Regions from separate parts of the Mesorhizobium sp. Root695 genome, predicted to be linked through region 1. Evidence: predicted binding sites of a transcription regulator. Region 1 holds the regulator's gene; each other region holds the start of a gene.
What was found. The regulator LexA, encoded in region 1, represses DNA repair genes until DNA is damaged. The targets are predictions, from matches to a motif close to TGTTCNNNNTGTGTTCNG.

Region 1 (6,913 bases):
TGGTCGTCGCCACGGATGATGTGGGTGACGCCCATGTCATGGTCGTCGACGACGACGGCATGCATATAGGTCGGGTTGCCGTCCGAACGCAGGATGATGAAATCATCGAGATCCTTGTTGGGAAAGCGCACCTCGCCCTGGACGCGGTCATGGACGATGGTCTCGCCCTCGGTCGGCGCCTTGATGCGGATGGCGCCCTTGGCGCCTGCAGGCGCCTCTGAGGGGTCGCGGTCACGCCAGCGGCCGTCATAGCGGGGCGGCAGGCCCTTGGCTCTGGCGGCCTCGCGCATTGCCTCCAACTCGGCCGGCGTCGCGTAGCAATAATAGGCCTTGCCCATGCGCACCAGTTCCTCGGCCACCTCGCGGTGGCGCGGCGCACGCTCGAACTGCGACACCGGCTCGCCGTCCCAGCTGAGGCCGAGCCAGGAAAGTCCGTCGAGAATGGCAGCGGTGGCGGCTTCGTTGGAGCGTTCGCGGTCGGTGTCCTCGATGCGCAGCAGCATCGTGCCGCCGGTGTGCTTTGCATACAGCCAGTTGAACAGCGCCGTGCGCGCCCCGCCTATGTGCAGGTAGCCGGTGGGCGAGGGGGCAAAACGGGTGACGACCTTGTCGGACATGGAACTCTCGGAAACCATCTGAAGCGGGGTGTTGTCGCGCGGACTTTCGCGCGCCCGGCGTTCATGTAGCATAGGGTGTCGAGGGCGCAAGGGGCAGACCCGATGGCTGGACGAAGCCGGGGCTCGGATCAGGGCGAGGACGCCGCTATTGGCGTCAGCGAACGGTCCCTCTTTGCGCCTCTGCCAGCCCCGCTGCCGCCGCCGTCGCCCCTTGTGCCGGCTCCCGGCAAAGCGCCCGTACAAGCGGATGTCGCCGCCTCTATTCCAGTTGCCGAAACCGACAGGGTCGTGCGCGTGCGCCGGCGAATCGGCCGGATTTCACTGCGTCGCCTGCGCCACAGCGTAGCCACTGCGGCTGGCCTGGAACTCGACCGAGGCATCGCTTTCCTGCTGGTGCCGGTCTGTCTGGCAGTCGGAGCGATCGGCTACTTTTCGCTGGCGGCGGAGCCTGACTTTGCCAAGCCCGTCGCGGTCGTCGCCCTTGCCGCCCTATGTGCGGGGGTCTCGCGTTCCTGGCCAAAGACCCATCTGTGCTTCATGGCGGCACTTTTGTGCGCGCTGGGTCTGCTCGCTGCAAAGGTCGAGACATGGCGGGCAGGCACACAGATGCTGGGTTCGGAAATCTCGACGCAGGTGACCGGCCGGGTTGTCTCGCTCGACCGGATGGAGACCGGTCGCGTCCGGCTGACCATCGACGTGACGTCGACCGCAAGGCCGAAATTGCGCTATGCGCCCGAGCGGGTGCGGCTTTCGGCACGAAAGATCCCGGCAGACACAACCGCCGGGTCCCTGATCACGGGATATGCCAAGCTGTTGCCGCCGACGGGTCCGGTGCGGCCGGACAGCTACGACTTCTCCTTCGACAGTTATTTCGCAGGCATCGGCGGCAGCGGGTTCTTTCTCGGCAATCCAAAGCTTGTCGTCACTGATGACGGCGACATGCCGCTGTCGGCCCGCCTTTCCTCTCGCGTGGAAAATGCCCGTGAAGCGATTGCCGATCATATCAGGGCCAGCGTCGGTGGCGCCGAAGGCGAGATCGCCGCTGCGCTGATCGTCGGGGTGCGCGCCGGCATTCCCGATGAAATCAATGAAGCGATGCGGCGTACCGGCATCTACCACATTATCTCCATCTCCGGGCTGCACATGGCGCTGGTCGCCGGCACCATCATGGGTTTGCTGCGCGGTGCCTTCGCCCTGTTCCCGGACTTTTCCGCGCGCCGTCCGGTCAAGAAATATGCCGCCGCCGCGGCATTGCTTTCGATCGCCGCCTATCTCATCATCTCAGGCGTCGTGGTTGCCGCCGAGCGCAGCTTCATCATGCTGGCAGTGATGCTGATTGCCGTGCTGTTCGATCGGGCAGCACTCACCATGCGCAATCTGGCGATCTCGGCGATCGCCGTCATCGTGGTGTCGCCGCATGAAGTGGTCGGCCCAAGTTTTCAGATGTCGTTCGCGGCGACTGCCGCGCTGGTCGGCGCCTATGCCGGCTGGTCGGATCATCGCGCGGGGAAAACCAGACCGCCTCCGCCAAAGCGATCCTTACCTGGCTTCCTGACGCGAAAGTTCCTGCTGGCGGCGGGTGGCCTTGCCATGACCTCGATCATCGCCGGCAGCGCCACTGCGCTGTTTGCCATCTGGCATTTTCAGCGCGTGTCGCCGCTCAGCCTGTTTGCCAATCTGGCCATCATGCCGATTGTCTCGGTCGTTATGCTGCTTGCCGTGATCAGCGCACTGACGATGCCCTTTGGCGCCGATGGACCTTTTTTGTATCTGATGGGCGAGGGCCTGACGGCGATGGTCACCATATCGGCGTGGATCTCCGAGCGTTCGCCTGTCGATGGGGTCGGATTGATTTCGCAGCAGTCTGTCCTGCTGGTGGCGATTGCCCTGGTCATCGCGACGATGGCGACGACACGGCTGCGGCTCGCGGCTCTTCCCTTTGCGCTTGCCGGCCTGCTGACCGTCTCGGATGCGCGCACGCCCGACGTGCTGATCTCGGAGGACGCCCGACTGGTTGCGTTGCCGATCGGCGGCGGCGAGCTCGCCGTCAGCCGCGCACGGCCGAACGAATTCACCGTCGACAACTGGAAACGCGCACTGACATCCGAAACCATCGTCGTGCCGGAGGTGTTCGACAAGGGCGATGGGCAATTCGAGATCGCGGATGCCCCGGAACTGCCGCCGGGATCGCCGTTCTATTGCACCTCGGGCGTCTGTCTGGCCAGGCACACGTCCGGTGCGATCATTGCCTATGTCGAAGACCGAAAAGACACCTGGAAAGCCTGCGGCTTTGCCGAGCTGATCGTTGTCAATGACGCCACGGCCTATGACGCCTGTCACAATCCGCTGGTTCTCGTCATCACCAAGCGACAACTGGCTCGCAAAGGCAGCGCTGCCATCTTCTTCGATCGCCAGTCGGCGACCACGCCGGCAACCGTCAGCTTCGCGGTGGACAGGCCTTACCGGCCCTGGCATGTACAACGCAAATTCTCACGCGAGGCGAGGGGACTGCCGCCCTTCAAGGGACCAGAGAAGCCAGTGGTTAAACCGCAGCCACCTCAGTAGCGGCGGATCAGGCCGACGAGCTTGCCTTGCACCTTGACCCTGTCCGGGCCGAAAATACGGGTTTCATAGGCTGGATTGGCGGCTTCGAGAGCAATCGAGGCGCCCTTGCGGCGGAACCGCTTCAGCGTCGCTTCCTCTTCATCCACCAGCGCCACGATGATTTCGCCGGGGCTCGCCGTATTGGCATTGCGGATTATGACGGTATCGCCGTCGAAGATGCCGGCATCGATCATCGAGTCGCCCTTGACCTCAAGGGCATAGTGCTCGCCGCCCATGATCATGTCCGGCGGCACAGAAATCGAATGCGTCTGATGCTGGATGGCATCGATCGGCACACCTGCCGCGATGCGGCCCATCACCGGGATCGAAATGGCGGAGACCACGTCGTCGTCATTGCCGGCCGAAGACATCCGCGAAGGCGCCGGCTTGAGCTGCCGGCCAAGGCCGCCTTGACCAAGACTGCCCTGGATAATGCTTGGCGAGAACTTTTTTGCCGCGTTGAGGCCGGGCGCGATCGAATCCGGCAGCCGCAACACTTCCAGCGCGCGTGCCCGGTTGGGCAGCCGCCGAATGAAGCCGCGCTCCTCTAGAGCTGTGATTAGCCGGTGAATCCCGGATTTGGAGGCAAGATTGAGCGCCTCCTTCATCTCGTCGAAGGATGGCGGAATGCCGCTTTCCTTCAGGCGTTCATGGATGAACATCAGCAGTTCGTGTTGCTTGCGCGTCAGCATGGCGGCCCCCAAGGTACCGGAAATCAGAATCAGAAAAACAAACCCAGAACAAACACTATCTGTTCCAGTTGTGTTCCGCAACTGTTTAAAGTTTAATGAATTTGTTAAGATGGCGGAAATTTTTCGGTGTTGGAAAACGGGCCTCGTTGACGACTGTCTGCCGTCACGTTGCGCTTTCTGGCATTGAAATTGTTATGGTTAATGGCCTGTGGTCCATGCCGAGCTCAGTGTTGGCATGAGCTGTCGATAGGCCCCTCGAATGTGGGTATTTCAGCTTTTCGGGCGTTCGTTCGCAGTGAACGAAACGAAGCCAAAATGCCAACCTTGGTTAATTATCGCGGCTGGCGCTGGCCCCCAGCAATGAACGCATTTGCGAGCTGGAAATTCGTCCCTCGGTCATATGACTTGGGGAGAGCCGGCGACGACAGATCGTCGAAAGGGCTGCGTCAGGTGACAGCCTCCTTGACGGCGAAACGCTGGTCCTTCCATGCACCCGTGCGCAGAATGTCTTCCAGCACCTCGACCGCCAGCCACACATCCTTGTAGCCGACATAGAGCGGTGTGAAGCCGAAACGGATGGTCGATGGCGCGCGGAAATCACCGATCACCCCACGCTCGATCAGCGCCCGCATGATTTGATAGCCGTGATCGTTATGGAACGACACTTGGCTGCCGCGCTTGGTCGCGTCGCGGGTGCTCTCCAGCGTGAGACCATAGGCGCCGCACTTCTCTTCGACGAGCTGGATGAACAGTTCGGTCAGCGCGACGCTCTTCTTTCGCAATGCCGCCATGTCGACGTCGTTCCAGATGGCAAGCGCGCCTTTGAGCGCCCGCATCGACAGGACCGGCTGCGTGCCGCACAGAAAGCGGCGGATGCCGGTGCCGGCAACATAACCCTGTTCGAAGGCAAAGGGCCGCGCATGCCCCCACCAGCCACTGAGCGGCTGGCTGATATCGCCGTGGTGGCGCTTTGCGGCATAGATGAAGGCAGGCGCGCCCGGACCGCCGTTGAGGTACTTGTAGGTGCAGCCGATGGCGAAATCGGCATTTGCATGGTCGAGTTCGACCGGCAGAGCGCCCGCGGTGTGGCAGAGATCCCAGACGATCAGCGCTCCGGCCGCATGAGCCTTGCGCGTCAGCGCCGCCATGTCGCGCAGTTCACCCGATTTGTAATTGACGTGGTTGACCACCACCACCGCGACGCTTTCGTCGATCAGCTCTTCGATGGTTGGCGCGTCGACGCCAGCGAGGCGCAGCACGACGCCATCCCGGGTCGAGGCCACGCCTTCGGCGATGTACAGGTCGGTGGGAAAACTATCACCCTCGGCGACGATGGCCAACCGGCCGGGCCGCATCTCCAGCGCCGCATGCAGCACCTTGTAGATGTTGGCCGACGTCGTGTCGCAGACGACGGTCTGGCCGGCCGCGGCTCCGATCAGGCGTCCGATCTGGTCGCCGAGTTCGATCGGCATGTCGAACCATCCGGCTGTGTTCCAGGCTCGGATGAGATCCTGGGCCCATTCCTGGGTCGCCGCCTGCTGCAGCTCGCCAAGAGCGGCATGCGACGCTGCCCCCAGTGAATTGCCGTCGAGATAGATCACCCCCTCTGGCAAAATGAAACGATCGCGCATGGCACGCAGCGGATCCGTGGCATCCATCGCTTCGATTGCAGCCAGATCAGGAATTCCACCCATGGTCAGTCAGTCCTCTGTTGTTCGCGAAGGGTTTTCCGCCACAGACGCGTCCCCTCGGTGTGCCTGAATTTCGATGTCAGAGCCTTGTGCGGACCGTCCACAGCTCCGGGAACAGCACGACCTCGAGCATCTTCTTCAGATACGAAGCACCCGACGTGCCGCCGGTGCCGCGCTTCAGGCCGATGATGCGCTCGACCGTGGTAACGTGATTGAAGCGCCAGCGGCGGAAATAATCCTCGAAGTCGACCAGCTTCTCGGCCAGTTCGTAGAACATCCAGTAGCGCTGCGGATCGCGGTAGATGGTCTGCCAGGCGACCAGGACCTCTTCATCTTCGGTTCGCGTCTCACGCCAGTCCGTGCGCCTGGCATCGGCGCCGATGTCGAACCCGTTGCGCGCCAGAAGCAGCAGTGCCTCGTCATAGAGCGAAGGCTCGGCCAGGATCGCCTCCAGCTTCCCGCTGAGGTCCGGCCGGTGCTTATGCGGCCCGAGCATGGCCAGGTTGCGGTTGCCGGCCATGAATTCGATGGCGCGATACTGCCAGGACTGAAAACCCGAGGACTGGCCGAGCGCATCGCGGAACTCGGTGTACTCGCTGGGCGTCATCGTCCGCAGCACGTCCCAGGCATTGTTCAGTTGCTCGAAGATGCGCGCGACGCGCGACAGCATCTTGAAGCTCGGCTCGAGCCGGTCGGCTCGGATCGAACGGATCGCAGCGCCAATCTCATGCAGGGCGAGCTTCATCCACAGTTCGGAGGTCTGATGCTGGATGATGAACAGCATCTCGTCATGCGCCGACGACAGCGGCGTCTGGGCCTCCAGCACTTTCTCCAGGTGCAGATAGTCGCTGTAGGACATGCGCTCCTTGAACGACATCTGCGCGCCTTCGGACGCCGGATCGTAGGGCTCGCTCAATTGATTTTCTCCGTACGCAGCCGGAAGCGCTGGATCTTGCCGGTCTGGGTCTTGGGCAGAGCGGCGATGAATTTCACTGACCGTGGATATTTGTAAGGGGCGATCGTCGCCTTGACGTGGTCCTGCAGGCGCTTGGTGGTCAACGCGTCAGGGGCCACGCCCTGCGCCAACACGACATGCGCCTCGACGATCTGGCCGCGCTCGGCATCGCCGGCGCCGATGACAGCGCATTCGGCGACGTCCGGATGCGACAGCAGTGCCGCCTCGACCTCGGGGCCGGCGATGTTGTAGCCGGCGCTGACGATCATATCGTCTGAGCGCGCGGCGAAATGGAAGAAGCCGTCCTCGTCCTGCGTGAAGGTGTCGCCGGTGAGGTTCCAGCCGTCGCGGACG
Region 2 (6,913 bases), on a different contig from region 1:
CAATCCAGGCCGGCCAAGCTCTCTTCTTCCGCCACTTCCACCCCGCCAAGCCGAAACGGCGCAAACGACACGCGGTGCAGCCGCGCCACCGGGCCATGCGCTTCGATCGCCGTGCGATGGCGGACCGTGGCGTAGCCCATGTGGACTTCGAACCCGTAGCGGTCGTGATGGTTGCCGCAGCCGCACATCATGCGGTCACGCATAACCTTGGCGACGATCGAGGCGGCGGCGATCGACTGCGAACGCTGGTCGCCCTTGATCAGCGCGCGCCCGGCGCAAGGCAGGCCCGGTGGCACGTCGCGCCCGTCGGCAAGGGCGAGCTTTGGTTGAACCGACAGGCCGACCAGCGCGCGGCGCATGGCTTCGAGGCTGGCCTTGAGAATGTTGCTGCCGTCGATGCCCTCGGCGCTGATCGACGCCATTGAAACCGCTAGCGCGGAGCCGAGGATTCGCAGGAACAGGGCCTCACGCTGCAAATGGCTGAGGCGCTTGGAATCGTCGAGCCCGTCCGGAATGTTGGCGGGGTCGAGCACCACGGCCGCGGCGACCACTGGCCCGGCCAGGGGGCCACGGCCGGCCTCGTCCATCCCGGCGACCGGCCACAGGCCGTCCGCCATCGCCTTCGTCTCGAAGGAGAAGTCGGGTTTCTCGATGATCTCAAAGAGAAGCGGAGAATCGGAACGCGCGCGAGCCATGTTGCGGCGAGGTTCGCATCGGCTCCGATTCTCCGCAAGTCCCTCCGGGTCGGGTGGGGCGTCGGACCGGGAGGGCACCGTCTGCAGGCCGGGGCAGGCCGGACGGAATTCCTATGCTGCGGCAGATCAAACCGCCGCAATGAAGTGCATTCTCAAAGCAGCGTCAGCTGCAACTGATCCTTGGCGGCGACAACGAACTGGTCGGTCCGCAGCGTGCGCCGTTCGGCATTGAGGCCGAGTCGCTTGGCGGTGATCTCGAAGCGCCGGCCAATCTGCCAGGCATAGGGACCGGCGCCCTTCATGCGCTTGCCCCATTCCGAATCGTAGTCCTTGCCGTCGCGCATCGAGCGGATCAGCGACATCACATGGCGGTAGCGATCAGGATAATGACGCAGCAGCCAGTCCTTGAAGATCGGGCTGACTTCCAGCGGCAGGCGCAGCACGACATAGCCCGCCTCACGAGCGCCGGCCGCGCGTGCCGAATCGAGGATGCGTTCCATCTCCTGGTCGGTCAGGCCCGGGATGATCGGCGCGACCATGACCGAAGCCGGAATGCCGGCATCCGAAAGCTGGCGGATCGCCTCCAGCCGCTTGGTCGGCGTCGACGCGCGTGGCTCCATCGTTCTGGCCAGCATGCGATCGAGCGTCGTCACCGACAGCGCCACCTTGGCGAGCCCCCGTTCGGCCATCCGCGACAGGATATCGATGTCGCGCGTCACCAACGCGGATTTTGTCACGATGCCGACCGGATGGCCGCGCGCTTCCAGAACTTCGAGGATCTCGCGCATGATCCGATATTGCTTCTCGATCGGCTGGTAGGGATCGGTGTTGGTTCCGATGGCGATGGTGCGCGGCTGGTAGCCATCCTTCGAAAGCTCCTTGTCGAGCAAGCGCGCCGCATCCGGCTTGGCGAACAGCTTGGATTCGAAATCGAGGCCCGGCGACAGGCCCATGAACGAGTGCGTCGGCCGGGCAAAGCAATAGACGCAGCCGTGCTCGCAGCCGCGATAGGGGTTGATCGAACGGTCGAAGGAGATGTCGGGCGATTCGTTGCGGGTGATGATGGTGCGCGGCTTCTCGACCTGCACTTCGGTCTTGAAGGGCGGCAGTTCCTCCAGCGAATTCCAGCCATCGTCGAACACATGCCGGCTGACTGGCTCGAACCGGCCGGACGGATTGATGCCCGCCGACCTGCCGCGGTTGCGGTCCGGACGGACACGCACGCCACTCTGCTCGATCATCGCATTGGCCATCTCGGCTCTTCCTGCTCCGAAAGCTGCAATGTCGGCTCGCACGATCTGTTCCATCTTCGCCCGCTCCCAGGGACTGTCCATGTTGTGTCGAATCGCTCTGTTCATGAAATTATTCCTATTTTGTCGATGAGAACAAAGCAAGAACTTTTTATGGTGCGCTGCAATAACTGGCGCTGTGCCGCGCTTTCCGCTATTCGGCTAATGATGCTCAGTGTTCTCATCGAAACCCGCAATGACGAGGAGGGCCTTACCCGCACGCTTGCCTCGCTGATTGGCGGCGCGGTCGAGGGCGTCGTGCGTGAAGTCATCGTCTGCGACACGGGCTCCACCGACCAGACGCATCGCGTGGCCGAGCATGCCGGATGTCAGTACGTGACTGGCGGCGTTGCTGCCGGCATCCGCCAGGCCAAGGGGGACTGGCTGCTGCTGCTGGAGCCGGGCGCACGGCTGGTGGAGGGCTGGATCGACGTGGTGGTCGACCATACGGCCAGGCAAACCATGCCGGCACGGTTTTCGCGGGCGCGCGGCAGCCGCACGCCGTTCCTGGCGCGCGTCTTTTCGGGAAACCGTGCCTTGGCCGACGGATTGCTGATCAGCAAGCGTCAGGCCGCGGCCTCGGCCAAGAGTGCCGGCAGCGCCGAGGCCATCGCCCGCGGCCTAGCGACAAAGCGGCTCGACGCCGAGATCTGGGTAGCGCCGGTAAAGCAGAAGCATCGCTCACGACAATGATTTTTTGCAGGTGCTCTCTCCGTTGTGCATTGCACAAAATCTGACGCCGGGTTAGTTTCCAACCGAAGCGGTGAATTGGGTTTGGGTCATGCCGAGTGGTGAACACCGATGCGGCATCGGTGGCGCTCTCATAGTCGAGGACCCAATGAATCTTACAACCCCCGACAATTCCGGCACGGCCAGCCTCGAGGCCATTGCGCGCAACGGCGGCCTGTTGCGGCGCATCGCCGTGCGCATTCCGACCTATCTCAAGGATCTTCGCGAAAACCCCGCCTGGCTGCCGATGTTCGTGCTGGCGCGTACAATGCCTGGACGCCGCATGCATTGGCTGGGTGCAAAACGCGCCCGTCCAGTCGACAATACGGTGGATACGATGTTTGCCGGCGTCGAGCGTGAAGCCGTGGTCGAAGCGCTGCGCTCCGACGGGCTGTTTTCAGGCCTGGTCCTGCCGTCTGATATCCACGAGGAGATCGCTGACTTCGCCGGACGCACGCCTTGCTTCGGCAATTTCGACCGCCGCCTCGAATTCATGCCGGGTGAACATTCCGAGGCCGAGAAGCGCTTCGGCCGCTCGCTGCTCAGTGGGCATTTTTTCGAGCGCATCCTCGACTGCCCGGCGGCGCTGGCCATCCAGCGCGATCCGCTGCTTCTGGATGTTGCCGCGCACTATCTCGGCTGCCAGGCAAAACTGATCACGACGCGCGTCTGGTGGAGTTTTCCGACCGGTGCTGCCTCTGATGCCGACAAGAACCTTGCCTCGCTGGGCAAGTATCATTTCGACCTCGACGACTGGCGCATGCTGAAATTCTTTTTCTATCTCAAGGCGGTCGATGCCGACACCGGTCCGCATGTCTATGTCAGGGGCAGCCACAAGCGACGCAGTCTCAAGCATCAACTCACCCTCCTGGTCGGCCATCCCGCACAAGAGGTTCTGGATGTGTATGGCGAGCAGAGCCCGGTGACGCTGACTGGCGAGGCCGGTCTCGGCTTCGTCGAGGACCCGTTCGGCTTCCACATGGGCACCGTGCCGGCGCGCACGCCGCGGCTGATGATGGAAGTCGGCTTCGGCGTATCGCCGCCATCGCGCCGGCGATTCCATGGCGAGCCGGTCATCCGCTGAGCCTGTTTATCCAGCCTTGGTGCCACGCCGCAGATGCTCGTCCAGGCGCGGCATGATCTCGACGAAGTTGCACGGCATGTGCCGGTAGTCGAGTTGCGCCTTCAGGATGCCGTCCCACGCGTCCTTGCAGGCGCCTGGCGAACCCGGCAGCACGAAGACGAAGGTGGCGTTGACGACGCCGCCGGTTGCCCGGCTCTGGATCGTTGAGGTGCCGATCTTGTCGTAGGAGATGCGGTGGAAAACTTCCGAAAAGCCGTCCATGCGCTTTTCGAAGATCGGCTCCAGCGCGTCCGGTGTCACGTCACGACCGGTGAAGCCGGTACCGCCGGTGGTGATCACGACATCGATATCCTTGTCCAGCGACCACGCCAGAACCTTGTCGCGGATTTTCTCCCGGTCGTCGGTGACGATATCGCGGGCTGCCAGGATGTGGCCGGCCTCGGTGATGCGATCGGCCAATGTCTGGCCGGATTTGTCGTCGGCGAGGCCGCGCGTGTCTGAAACGGTCAGCACTGCGATGCGCACGGGAATAAAGGAACGGCTCTCGTCAATTCTGGCCATCAGCGCCCTCCGATGCGATGCTGCGTGTCGCCGCGACGAACCAGTCGGGCTGGCGGCCGCGGATTTCGGCGGCCGCGCGCTTGGCGACATTGCCGGTCTCGAACAGGCCGAAGCAGGTTGCGCCCGACCCGGACATCCGCGAAAAACCGGATCCAGCCTTGTTCAGCCAGGAAAGCGCCCTGCCAATCGCGGGCTGCATGGCAAGCGCTGCAGGCTCGAGATCGTTGCGGGTGATCTCCAGCCAGTTGCGCAGGCTGTGAAAGTCGATGCTGCGTGGCAGCGGCGGCAAGGCTTCGTTGTCACGACGCGAAAGCGCTGCGAAGACCTCGGCCGTCGAGAGCGGCGTGCCCGGATTGACCAGCACCAGCCCAAGCGCCGAAAAATCCGGCACCATCGACAGCTCGTCCCCAATGCCGCGTGCGACCAGCGGCCTGGCCGCCAGGCACATCGGTACATCGGCGCCAAGCGAGAGGCCGATCCGTGCCAGCTCGATGCCGTCGATGTCCAGGGCCCATATCTCCACCAGCCCGCGCAGGACGGTCGCCGCATCGCTCGACCCGCCGCCGACGCCGGAGGCGACAGGCAGGTTCTTTTCGAGCCGGATGGCGACCGGCGGTGTTCTCTCGTGCCCGACCGCCTGTCGCAAGGCATCGCGCGCCTTGAGCACCAGATTGCTCGCATCGAGAGGAACGGCCGGGGCGTAGCGGCCGGACACGGCAAACCCGTCGCTGTCGGCGAGCCCGATTTCGACCCTGTCGCCAAACCGCGTGAACACCGCCAGGCTTTCGATCAGATGATAGCCGTCAGGGCGCCTGCCGGTGACATGCAGCGCAAGATTTATCTTGGCGTGCGCGTGCCAGCTACGCGACCCGATGTCGGTGTCCACAATGGTATGCGAAATGATGCTCAGTCCTTGGCCAGCCGGTATTCGCCGGTCTTCGGATCCTTGACCAGCGTTCCGATCGCCCCATTGGCCGCCTGTTTTTCGGTGCGCCGCACCTTGGCGGTCACGCGCTCGGCTTCGCGGATGAAGGTGCGGTAGCCGAAATAGGCGGCGACGCCAACGACGGTGAAGAAAATGATCTGCGGCATGCCAAAACTCCTCCCACGCTGGGCCGGCGAAGGCGGCCGGTCGGGTCGGTTGATGCATGTCGATCCGATTTTGGGAAAACGACATGCATGAGACTTCAGGCTCTGATGCTAGACGGTTTTGTCGGCTTTTCAAAGCCCGAAGCGTGCCCACAACGCGCGCTCTTCCGCCGCATCGATCACGCCGCTGGCGGCGGCTGCTGCGATATCGGGCACTGAGAAGCCCTTGCTCGAACCGAACAGGCCGAAGCGCCCGAGGAAACCGCGCGGCGCCGTGATCAGCCTGAGCTGGGTTTTCGCCCCGAAACGGGTCTTGAGCACCGTGCGCATGTCGCTAAGCGCATCGACCAGGCCAAGTTCGAGGCCCTTGATGCCGGTCCAGAACAGGCCAGTGAACAGGTCCGGATCGTTTTTCAGTTTCGTGCCGCGCCGCTCCTTGACTAGATCGATGAACGTGCCGTGCACCTCCAGCTGCAGCGCCTTCAGGCGTTCGACGTCTTCCTTCTTCTCTGGCTTGAACGGATCGAGCACCGCCTTGTTCTGGCCGGCGGTGTGGACACGGCGCTCGACACCGATCTTCTTCATCAGTTCCGGAAAGCCGAACGAGGCCGAGACCACGCCGATCGAACCGACGATGGAGGACGGATCGGCAAAAATCTCGTCACCGGCGACCGCGATCATGTAGCCGCCCGATGCCGCGACGTCCTCGACGAAGACCAGCACCTTTTTGTTCTTTTCCGTGGCCAGGTCACGGATACGCTTGAAGATCAGCCGCGACTGCACCGGCGAGCCGCCGGGCGAATTGATCGAGATGGCGACCGCCGGCGCGTCGTAGGAGAACGCCTTCTCGATGAGGCCGGCCGTCGAAGCCAGCGACAGGCTCGGCCGGAACTGGCCGCCGCCGGCCATGATGGTGCCGTGCAGCCGGATGACCGGAATGGTGACGACGGTGGAGCGCCAGGATTTCGGCAGCAGGCGGTTGATAAGTCGTTTCACGAGGGCGCGGTCTCCAGTCGATAGGTTGCAGGCATGTAGGCATTTCCCGGCCAACGGCAATGTGGCCCGGCTGAATAGCTCAATCTCCGAACAGCGAGGCGAGGCCGTTGGTGATCATTTCGCTGCGCTCATCGGGGCCGTGGCCTGACTGCGCGTGCAGCATCAGGGGCGGGCGGATGGCAAGCTTTCCCCGCGCCCCGAGCGTTGCCCGCACAACGATACGGATTGCCGCCGCGTCGGGGCGAGGGTGGACGGCAAGCATCTGGGCATCGCCGAAGCGCCCCGCGATCGCATCGAGAATGGCGCCGAGCTGCTCGGGACGGGCAATCACGGCAAGCCCGCCGCGCGGCCTGACCACCCCTGCCGCGCTGCGGATCCAGCTTTCGAACAGCCCGTCCTCCATGACATGGGCTTCTTTTCTGAGGCGATCGGGGGTGGCGCGGTCCCGTGCTGTGTTGAAAGGCGGGTTC
Region 3 (6,913 bases), on a different contig from region 1:
GGCGGCGGAGCTGCTGGAGATACCCGAGCTCGACGGCGCCGCCTCGATCGGCATTGGGCTGATCCTTGGCGCAACGGCGATCTTCCTGGCACGCGAAAGCAAGGGCCTGCTGATCGGCGAGCCGGCATCGCTCGAGGTGCAGAGACAGGTCCTGGCGATCGCCCAGCAGGATCCGGCGGTGCAGCGGGCGAACGGCGTCCTGACCGTCCATATGGGGCCGACAGAGATCGTCGCCGGCCTGAGCATCGAGTTCGAGGATCGTCTGACGGCGCCCGAGATCGAAGCCTGCGTCGAGCGCCTGGAGGCTAAGTTGAAAAAGGAGATGCCGCAGATCACGCGGCTGTTCGTCAAGCCGCAGACATCAGGCACCTGGGAGAAGCGGCGCAAGCTGATCGACACCGCATCCGATCCGGCTCTGGACTAGCGCTGCGCCATTGTCTCACAGTCTTGCCCCGCTAAGATTGATTAAAGAGCCTTTGGAGGAGCGAAGATGAAAATCGACGGCGGCTGCCATTGTGGCGCCATCACCTACGAGGCGGAGGTCGATCCCGAAAAGACGAATGTCTGCCACTGCACGGATTGCCAGCAACTGACCGGTACGGCTTTTCGCGTGACGGTTCCGGCGCCCGAGGATCATTACCGGATCACCAAGGGCACGCCGAAGGTCTATATCAAGACAGGATCCACTGGCGCCAAGCGCGCCCAGGCCTTTTGCGCCGAGTGCGGTTCGCACCTTTACGCCACGTCGGTCGGAGATGGTCCCAAGGTCTATGGAATTCGAGCGGGTACCGCGCGGCAACGCGAGGATTTGATCCCGACACAACAGAAATGGCACCGCTCGGCGCTGCACTGGCTGCCTGAATTTCAGGGCATGACCACCGTAGAGGAGCAGTAGCGCGGCTCAATCATCGCCTTCGACGACCCTCAGCCTGAGCTGTCCGGTTTTCGAATCGGCAACGCGCGGGCCGGGCTCGACCTGCGCCGCCGGAGCCCGCGACGCTGCGTCCGCGGCGGCGTCGCCGTCGGGCTGCGCGCCGAACTCCAGTGCCTCGATCTTCTGGCCGCGCTTGGTGACCTTCGAGGTCGAGACCAGGATGTCATCGATGTCCTTGGCCGACTGGCCGAAATGGACCTGCAGTTTGCGCACCCGCTCGTCGACACGCGCAACGTCCTCCATCAGCCGGATGACCTCGCCCTGGATCAGATGCGCCTGTTCGCGCATGCGGGCGTCCTTGAGGATCGCCTGGATGACCTGGATCGACAGCATCAGCAGCGATGGCGAGACGATGACGACGCGGGCGCGATGCGCCTTGTGGACGATCGCCTCGAAATTCTCGTGGATCTCGGCGAACACTGATTCCGACGGCACGAACATGAAGGCGGTGTCCTGCGTCTCGCCCTGGATCAGGTATTTTTCCGAGATATCGCGGACATGGATCTCGATGTCGCGGCGGAAGGCCTGCGAGGCGACCTTCTGCAGATCGGCGCCATCGGCGGCGCGAATGGCGTTCCAGGCTTCCAGCGGGAATTTTGCGTCGATAGCAAGTGACGGCGCTCCGTTCGGCATCTTCACCAGGCAATCGGGCCGGCTGCCGTTCGACAACGTCGCCTGAAATTCATAGGCGCCGTGCGGCAGGCCGTCGGCAACAATCGCCTCCATGCGCGACTGGCCGAAGGCGCCGCGCGTCTGCTTGTTGGAGAGGATCGCCTGCAGCTGCACGACTTGGCCGGCGAGCGACTGGATGTTGCCCTGTGCGACATCGATGATCGCCAGCCGCTCCTGCAATTTGGCCAGGCTCTCATGCGTCGATTTCGTCTGCTCGGTCATGGTCTGGCCGAGACGACCGGTCATGGCGTCGAGGCGCTGGCCGATCGACTGCGTCAGCTCGGCCTGCCGCGCCCCGAACACCTCGGCGATGGCACCCATGCGGCCCTGCATCTCGGCCTGCGATTGCAAAATGCCGGCCATCCGTGCCTCGGCGTCGCGGGCATGATCGGCGGCTTCCGCGGCCGCCACAGCGCGCGCCTTGGCCGACCGCCACAGCGCGATCACGAGCGCCACGAACAGGCCAAGAAACAGCAAAGCGCCGAAGGCCAGCGCATGGCCGAGCGTGATCGTGGTGGCGCCAAGCCGGGCGACGGGCTCCGAAAGGATAGTGCTCAGATCATTCATGTGGACAGCATAGACGATTCGCCCTGATAGCACAGATCAAAACGTGAACGAGCCTCAAGCCCAACGGTTGACGCTTTTCGCTGGAGGTCTTAGGTGGAACGCCATGCCGATCAAGCCGCTCATCATCCTTCCCGACCCCATCCTGCGCCAGGTTTCCAATCCGGTGGAGCGTGTCGACGCGCCCCTGCGCAAATTAGCCGACGACATGCTGGCGACGATGTATGACGCACCAGGCATCGGGCTGGCGGCAATCCAGGTCGGCGAGCCGCTGCGCATGCTGGTGATCGATCTGGCCAAGGAAGACGAGACGCCGGCGCCGCAGGTCTTCATCAACCCGGAAATCCTGGAGAGCGCCGATGCGCGCTCCGTCTATGAGGAAGGCTGCCTGTCGATCCCGGACTATTACGCCGAGGTCGAACGCCCGGCCTCCGTGCGGGTCAAGTATCTCGACCGCGACGGCAAGTTGCTGGAACTGGAGGCCGAGGGCCTGATGGCGACCTGCCTGCAGCATGAGATCGACCACCTCAATGGTGTCTTGTTCATCGACCACATCTCGAAACTGAAGCGCGACATGGTGGTGAAGAAATTCAAGAAGCTCGCCAGGGACAAGGCGCCGGGCAAGCTGGCGGGATAGGGGACATGCCCCTTCGCGTCATCTTCATGGGCACGCCGAAGTTTTCGGTGCCGACGTTGCGCGCGATTGCCGAGGCCGGACACGACATCGCCGCCGTCTATACGCAGCCGCCGCGCGCCGCCGGACGGCGCGGGCTGGAGCTGACACCGTCACCGGTGCAGCTCGAGGCGGAGCGGTTGGGCATCGAAACGCGGACCCCGGTATCGCTCAAAGGCAAGGCGGAGCAGGCCGCGTTCCGTGGCCTGCAGGCTGATGTCGCCGTGGTCGTCGCCTATGGCCTGCTGCTGCCGAAGGCGGTTCTGGAGGCAACCCGGCTTGGCTGCATCAACGGCCATGCATCGCTTCTGCCGCGCTGGCGTGGTGCCGCGCCCATCCAGCGCGCCATCATGGCCGGTGACCTGGAAAGCGGCATGATGGTGATGCGCATGGAAGAGGGTCTGGACACCGGTCCGGTCGGACTGGTTGAAAAATGCGCCATCGAACCCGATATGACAGCCGGCGATCTGCATGATCGGTTGATGAGTGTCGGTGCGACCCTGATGGTGGAAGCGCTGGCGGGACTGGAAAGGAACACCCTGACATTTGCCGACCAGGCGGTGGAAGGGGTGACCTACGCCAAAAAAATCGATAAATCCGAGACGCGCGTGGACTGGACTCGCTCGGCGAGCGAGGTTCACAATACCATTCGTGGCCTGTCGCCCTTTCCCGGCGCTTGGTCCGAGATAGGAATTGGCGGCCGCCCGGAGCGGCTGAAACTGCTTCGCTCGACGCTATCGCAAGGCCTGTCGCCTTCGGAAGATTTGGGCGAGTCGGGAGGAATTCTCGATGACCGGCTGACGGTCGCTTGTGGAGTAGGCGCGATCAGACTGGTCGAAGTTCAACGGGCGGGCGGAAGGCCCGCTGCCGCGTCGGAATTCCTGCGCGGGGCCAAGATCGAAAAAGGAATGAAATTCTCATGAGCATGATGTCGATACGCGCGGCGACGCCGCGGGATCGCGAGGCCATTCGCCTCGTCGAGGAACACGCTTTCGGCCAGCAGGCGGAGGCCGGGCTGGTCGACGCGCTGGTGACCGGTGGCGACGCCGTTGCCGAACTGGTGGCGGAAGAAGACGGCCAGGTGGTCGGCCACATCCTGTTTTCGCGGCTGTTCGTCCAGAATGGCGGCAAGAATTTTGCGGCCGTGGCGCTCGCGCCGCTGGCGGTGGAGCCTTCGTTCCATGGCAGCGGCATTGGCGGGGCGCTGATCCGCGAGGCGCATATCCGCCTCAGGGATGGTGGCGAAACGCTGGCCGTGGTGCTGGGCGACCCCACCTATTACGGGCGTTTCGGCTATAGCCACGCGCGTGCCGAGAACTTCGAAAGCGAGTACCAGGGCGAGGCGCTACAGGCGCTGGCCTGGGGCGACGCACCTGAGGCAGGCAGGCTGGTCTACGCCTCCGCCTTCACCGCTCTCGCCGCCTAGGCGAGAGCGTATAGCCGCCCGGCATGCCGCGTTTTCGCCTCGACATCGAATATGACGGCAGCCTGTTTGCCGGCTGGCAGCACCAGGCGGATCAGCCTTCGGTGCAGCAGGCGATCGAGCAAGCGATCAAAAAATTCTGCGGCGAAGAGGTCAGGTTGCGAGCCGCCGGCCGCACCGATGCCGGCGTGCATGCAACCGCCCAGGTGGCGCATGTCGACCTCGCCAAGGCGTGGCCAGGCGACAAGGTGCGCGATGCCATCAATGCCCATCTGCAGGCGGCCGGCGCACGCATCGCCATCCTGAAAGCGACGGTCGTCTCGGACGGTTTCGACGCTCGCTTCTCGGCCACCGGCCGCCACTATCTCTACCGCATCCTCAACCGCCGCGCGCCGGCCGCGCTCGACAAGGGAAAGGTGTGGTGGGTGCCGAAGCGGCTCGACACCGGCGCCATGCATGAAGCGGCGAAGGTCCTGCTCGGACGACATGACTTCACCACCTTCCGCTCGACCCAGTGCCAGGCCAACAGCCCGATCAGGACGCTGGAGCGGCTCGATGTGATGAGGCAAGGTGACCTGATCGAGGTAAGGGCCTCTGCGCGCTCCTTCCTGCACAATCAGGTGCGTTCGATGGTCGGCTCGCTCAAGCGCGTCGGCGACGGCGGCTGGACCGAAGCCGACCTGAAAGCGGCGCTCGAGGCGCACGACCGCGCCGCCTGCGGCCAGGTGGCGCCGCCAGACGGGCTGTTTCTCGTTGGCGTCGACTATTCGAGCGTCGATTATCCTGAGGTCGACTAACCTGGATAGAGGCCCGAAGGCTCTATCCAGGATAGAGGCCGGAAGGCTCTACCCGGAGACGAACCCGGAAAGGCTCTGAGCCCCGACATCATCCGGCACGGTAATGCCGAGCAGCGTCTGCAGGCCGAACAGCACCAACAGCGACGCGATGAACATGCCGACGAAAACGGCGGTGCCGACGGCTGCGCCCTTGCCGATGGTGGCGTTGGTCATGCGCCAGGTCAGCACCATCGACAGGGCAAACAACAACAGCGACACAAGGCTTGAAACCTGGCTCGCGGACGACAGGAAAAGCCGGATCAGCGCCGAAGGCAGCATCAGCCAGGCAGTGATGGCCGAAGCCCAGTTGCTGGCGACGACGTAGTGGACGAAGCGGCCGCCGATGCCGGCGCGCGGCGCGATCAAAGCGAGCGCAATCAGCGGCAGCACCCAGGAGCCGATATCGACCGTCGCCAGGCGCACCAGCATGCTGAAGCGACCCACGAAGGCATCGGGATCGCCGATCTCGTTGGCGATGCCGACCCATCCGACGATCAGCGCCGGTGCTGCAACGACAATGGCGAAAAAGGAATTCCAGAAGCCGTCGGCCGACAGGTCGAGCAGGCGCAATCCATCGGCCTTGCCGAGCATCAATCGCCAGGCGCCCGTCAGCGAAGCTTGGGTTTCGTCCGCCGAAAGCATGCTGCTCAGCCCTGTCCGAACCAGTCTTCGATGAAGCGCTGGTAGATTTGCGTCAGCGTTTCGAGATCGGCAATGGCGACGCGCTCGTCGACCATGTGCATCGTCTTGCCGACCAGCCCGAACTCGACCACCGGGCAATAGTCCTTGATGAAACGCGCGTCGGAGGTGCCTCCGGAGGTCGACAGGGTCGGCTCCTTGCCGACCGCCGACTTGATCGAGCCGCGGAGCGTTTCGATCAGTCTGTCGTCGCGAGTCAGGAAGACATGGCTTGGCCGGTCGCGCCAGATGAGTTCATAGTCGACCGGCGTCTTCTTGCCCTGCCGGTACTTCTTGCGCCTGGCCGCCTGGTCGAGCCGGTTGTGGATCTCGGCCTGCAGGGTCTCATCAGTCCAGGTGTCGTTGAAGCGGATGTTGAAGGTCGCGGTCGCCTTGGCCGGAATGACATTGGTGGCCGGGTTGCCGACATCGATGGAGGTGATCTCCAGGTTGGTCGGCTGGAAATCCCTGGTTCCCTTGTCGAAGACGGGATGCAGCAAGGCGTCGACCAGGCTCATCAGCCCGCGCACCGGATTGTCGGCAAGCTGCGGGTAGGCGACGTGGCCCTGACGGCCATTGACGGTGACGACGCCGGACATCGAGCCGCGGCGGCCGATCTTGATCATATCGCCGAGCGCGTCCGGGTTGGTCGGCTCGCCGACGATAGAGGCATCCCATTTCTCGCCCCTGGAAGCCGCCCATTCGAGCAGCTTGACCGTGCCGTTGACGGCCGGACCTTCCTCGTCGCCGGTGATCAGCAGCGAGACCGACCCTTTCGGACCACCATTCTGCTCGACATGGCGCGCCACGGCGGCGATGAAACAGGCGATGCCGCCCTTCATGTCGACCGCGCCACGGCCAAACATCTCGCCATTGGCGATCTCGGCGGCGAAGGGCGGATGCGTCCAGGCGGCTTCGTCGCCGACCGGCACCACGTCGGTGTGACCGGCGAACATCAGATGCGGGCCGTTGCCGGAACGCCTTGCATAGAGGTTTTCGATGTCGGGCGTGCCGTCTTCGGAAAACACCGGCCGATCGACCAGGAAGCCGAGCGGTTTCAGCATCGTCTCCAGTACGCTCAGCGCACCGCCCTCGGTGGGCGTCACCGAAGCACAACGGATAAGGGCGGCAAG

Region 2: the regulator LexA is predicted to act here: its motif matches at 2,077-2,094, upstream of ASD99_RS27905 (PA0069 family radical SAM protein).
Region 3: the regulator LexA is predicted to act here: its motif matches at 2,206-2,223, upstream of ASD99_RS00475 (DNA recombination protein RmuC).

Annotation. Positions count from the first base shown of each region.
Region 1 is NZ_LMHO01000025.1:2,552-9,464, forward strand. Features, by position in the region: gene gltX (glutamate--tRNA ligase) at 1-617, opposite strand, end outside; gene ASD99_RS22560 (ComEC/Rec2 family competence protein) at 720-3,182, shown strand; gene lexA (transcriptional repressor LexA) at 3,176-3,913, opposite strand; gene kynU (kynureninase) at 4,360-5,607, opposite strand; gene kynA (tryptophan 2,3-dioxygenase) at 5,684-6,520, opposite strand; gene ASD99_RS22580 (AMP-binding protein) at 6,517-6,913, opposite strand, start outside.
Region 2 is NZ_LMHO01000043.1:255,759-262,671, reverse strand. Features, by position in the region: gene ASD99_RS27910 (ribonuclease HII) at 1-695, opposite strand, end outside; gene ASD99_RS27905 (PA0069 family radical SAM protein) at 848-2,002, opposite strand; gene ASD99_RS27900 (glycosyltransferase) at 2,153-2,677, shown strand; gene ASD99_RS27895 (hypothetical protein) at 2,823-3,797, shown strand; gene moaB (molybdenum cofactor biosynthesis protein B) at 3,804-4,358, opposite strand; gene ASD99_RS27885 (4-(cytidine 5'-diphospho)-2-C-methyl-D-erythritol kinase) at 4,345-5,244, opposite strand; gene ASD99_RS27880 (hypothetical protein) at 5,265-5,450, opposite strand; gene ASD99_RS27875 (S49 family peptidase) at 5,580-6,443, opposite strand; gene ASD99_RS27870 (tRNA1(Val) (adenine(37)-N6)-methyltransferase) at 6,523-6,913, opposite strand, start outside.
Region 3 is NZ_LMHO01000001.1:92,927-99,839, reverse strand. Features, by position in the region: gene ASD99_RS00485 (cation diffusion facilitator family transporter) at 1-424, shown strand, start outside; gene ASD99_RS00480 (GFA family protein) at 491-895, shown strand; gene ASD99_RS00475 (DNA recombination protein RmuC) at 902-2,173, opposite strand; gene def (peptide deformylase) at 2,277-2,807, shown strand; gene fmt (methionyl-tRNA formyltransferase) at 2,813-3,766, shown strand; gene ASD99_RS00460 (GNAT family N-acetyltransferase) at 3,763-4,269, shown strand; gene truA (tRNA pseudouridine(38-40) synthase TruA) at 4,293-5,063, shown strand; gene ASD99_RS00450 (hypothetical protein) at 5,112-5,744, opposite strand; gene dapE (succinyl-diaminopimelate desuccinylase) at 5,750-6,913, opposite strand, start outside.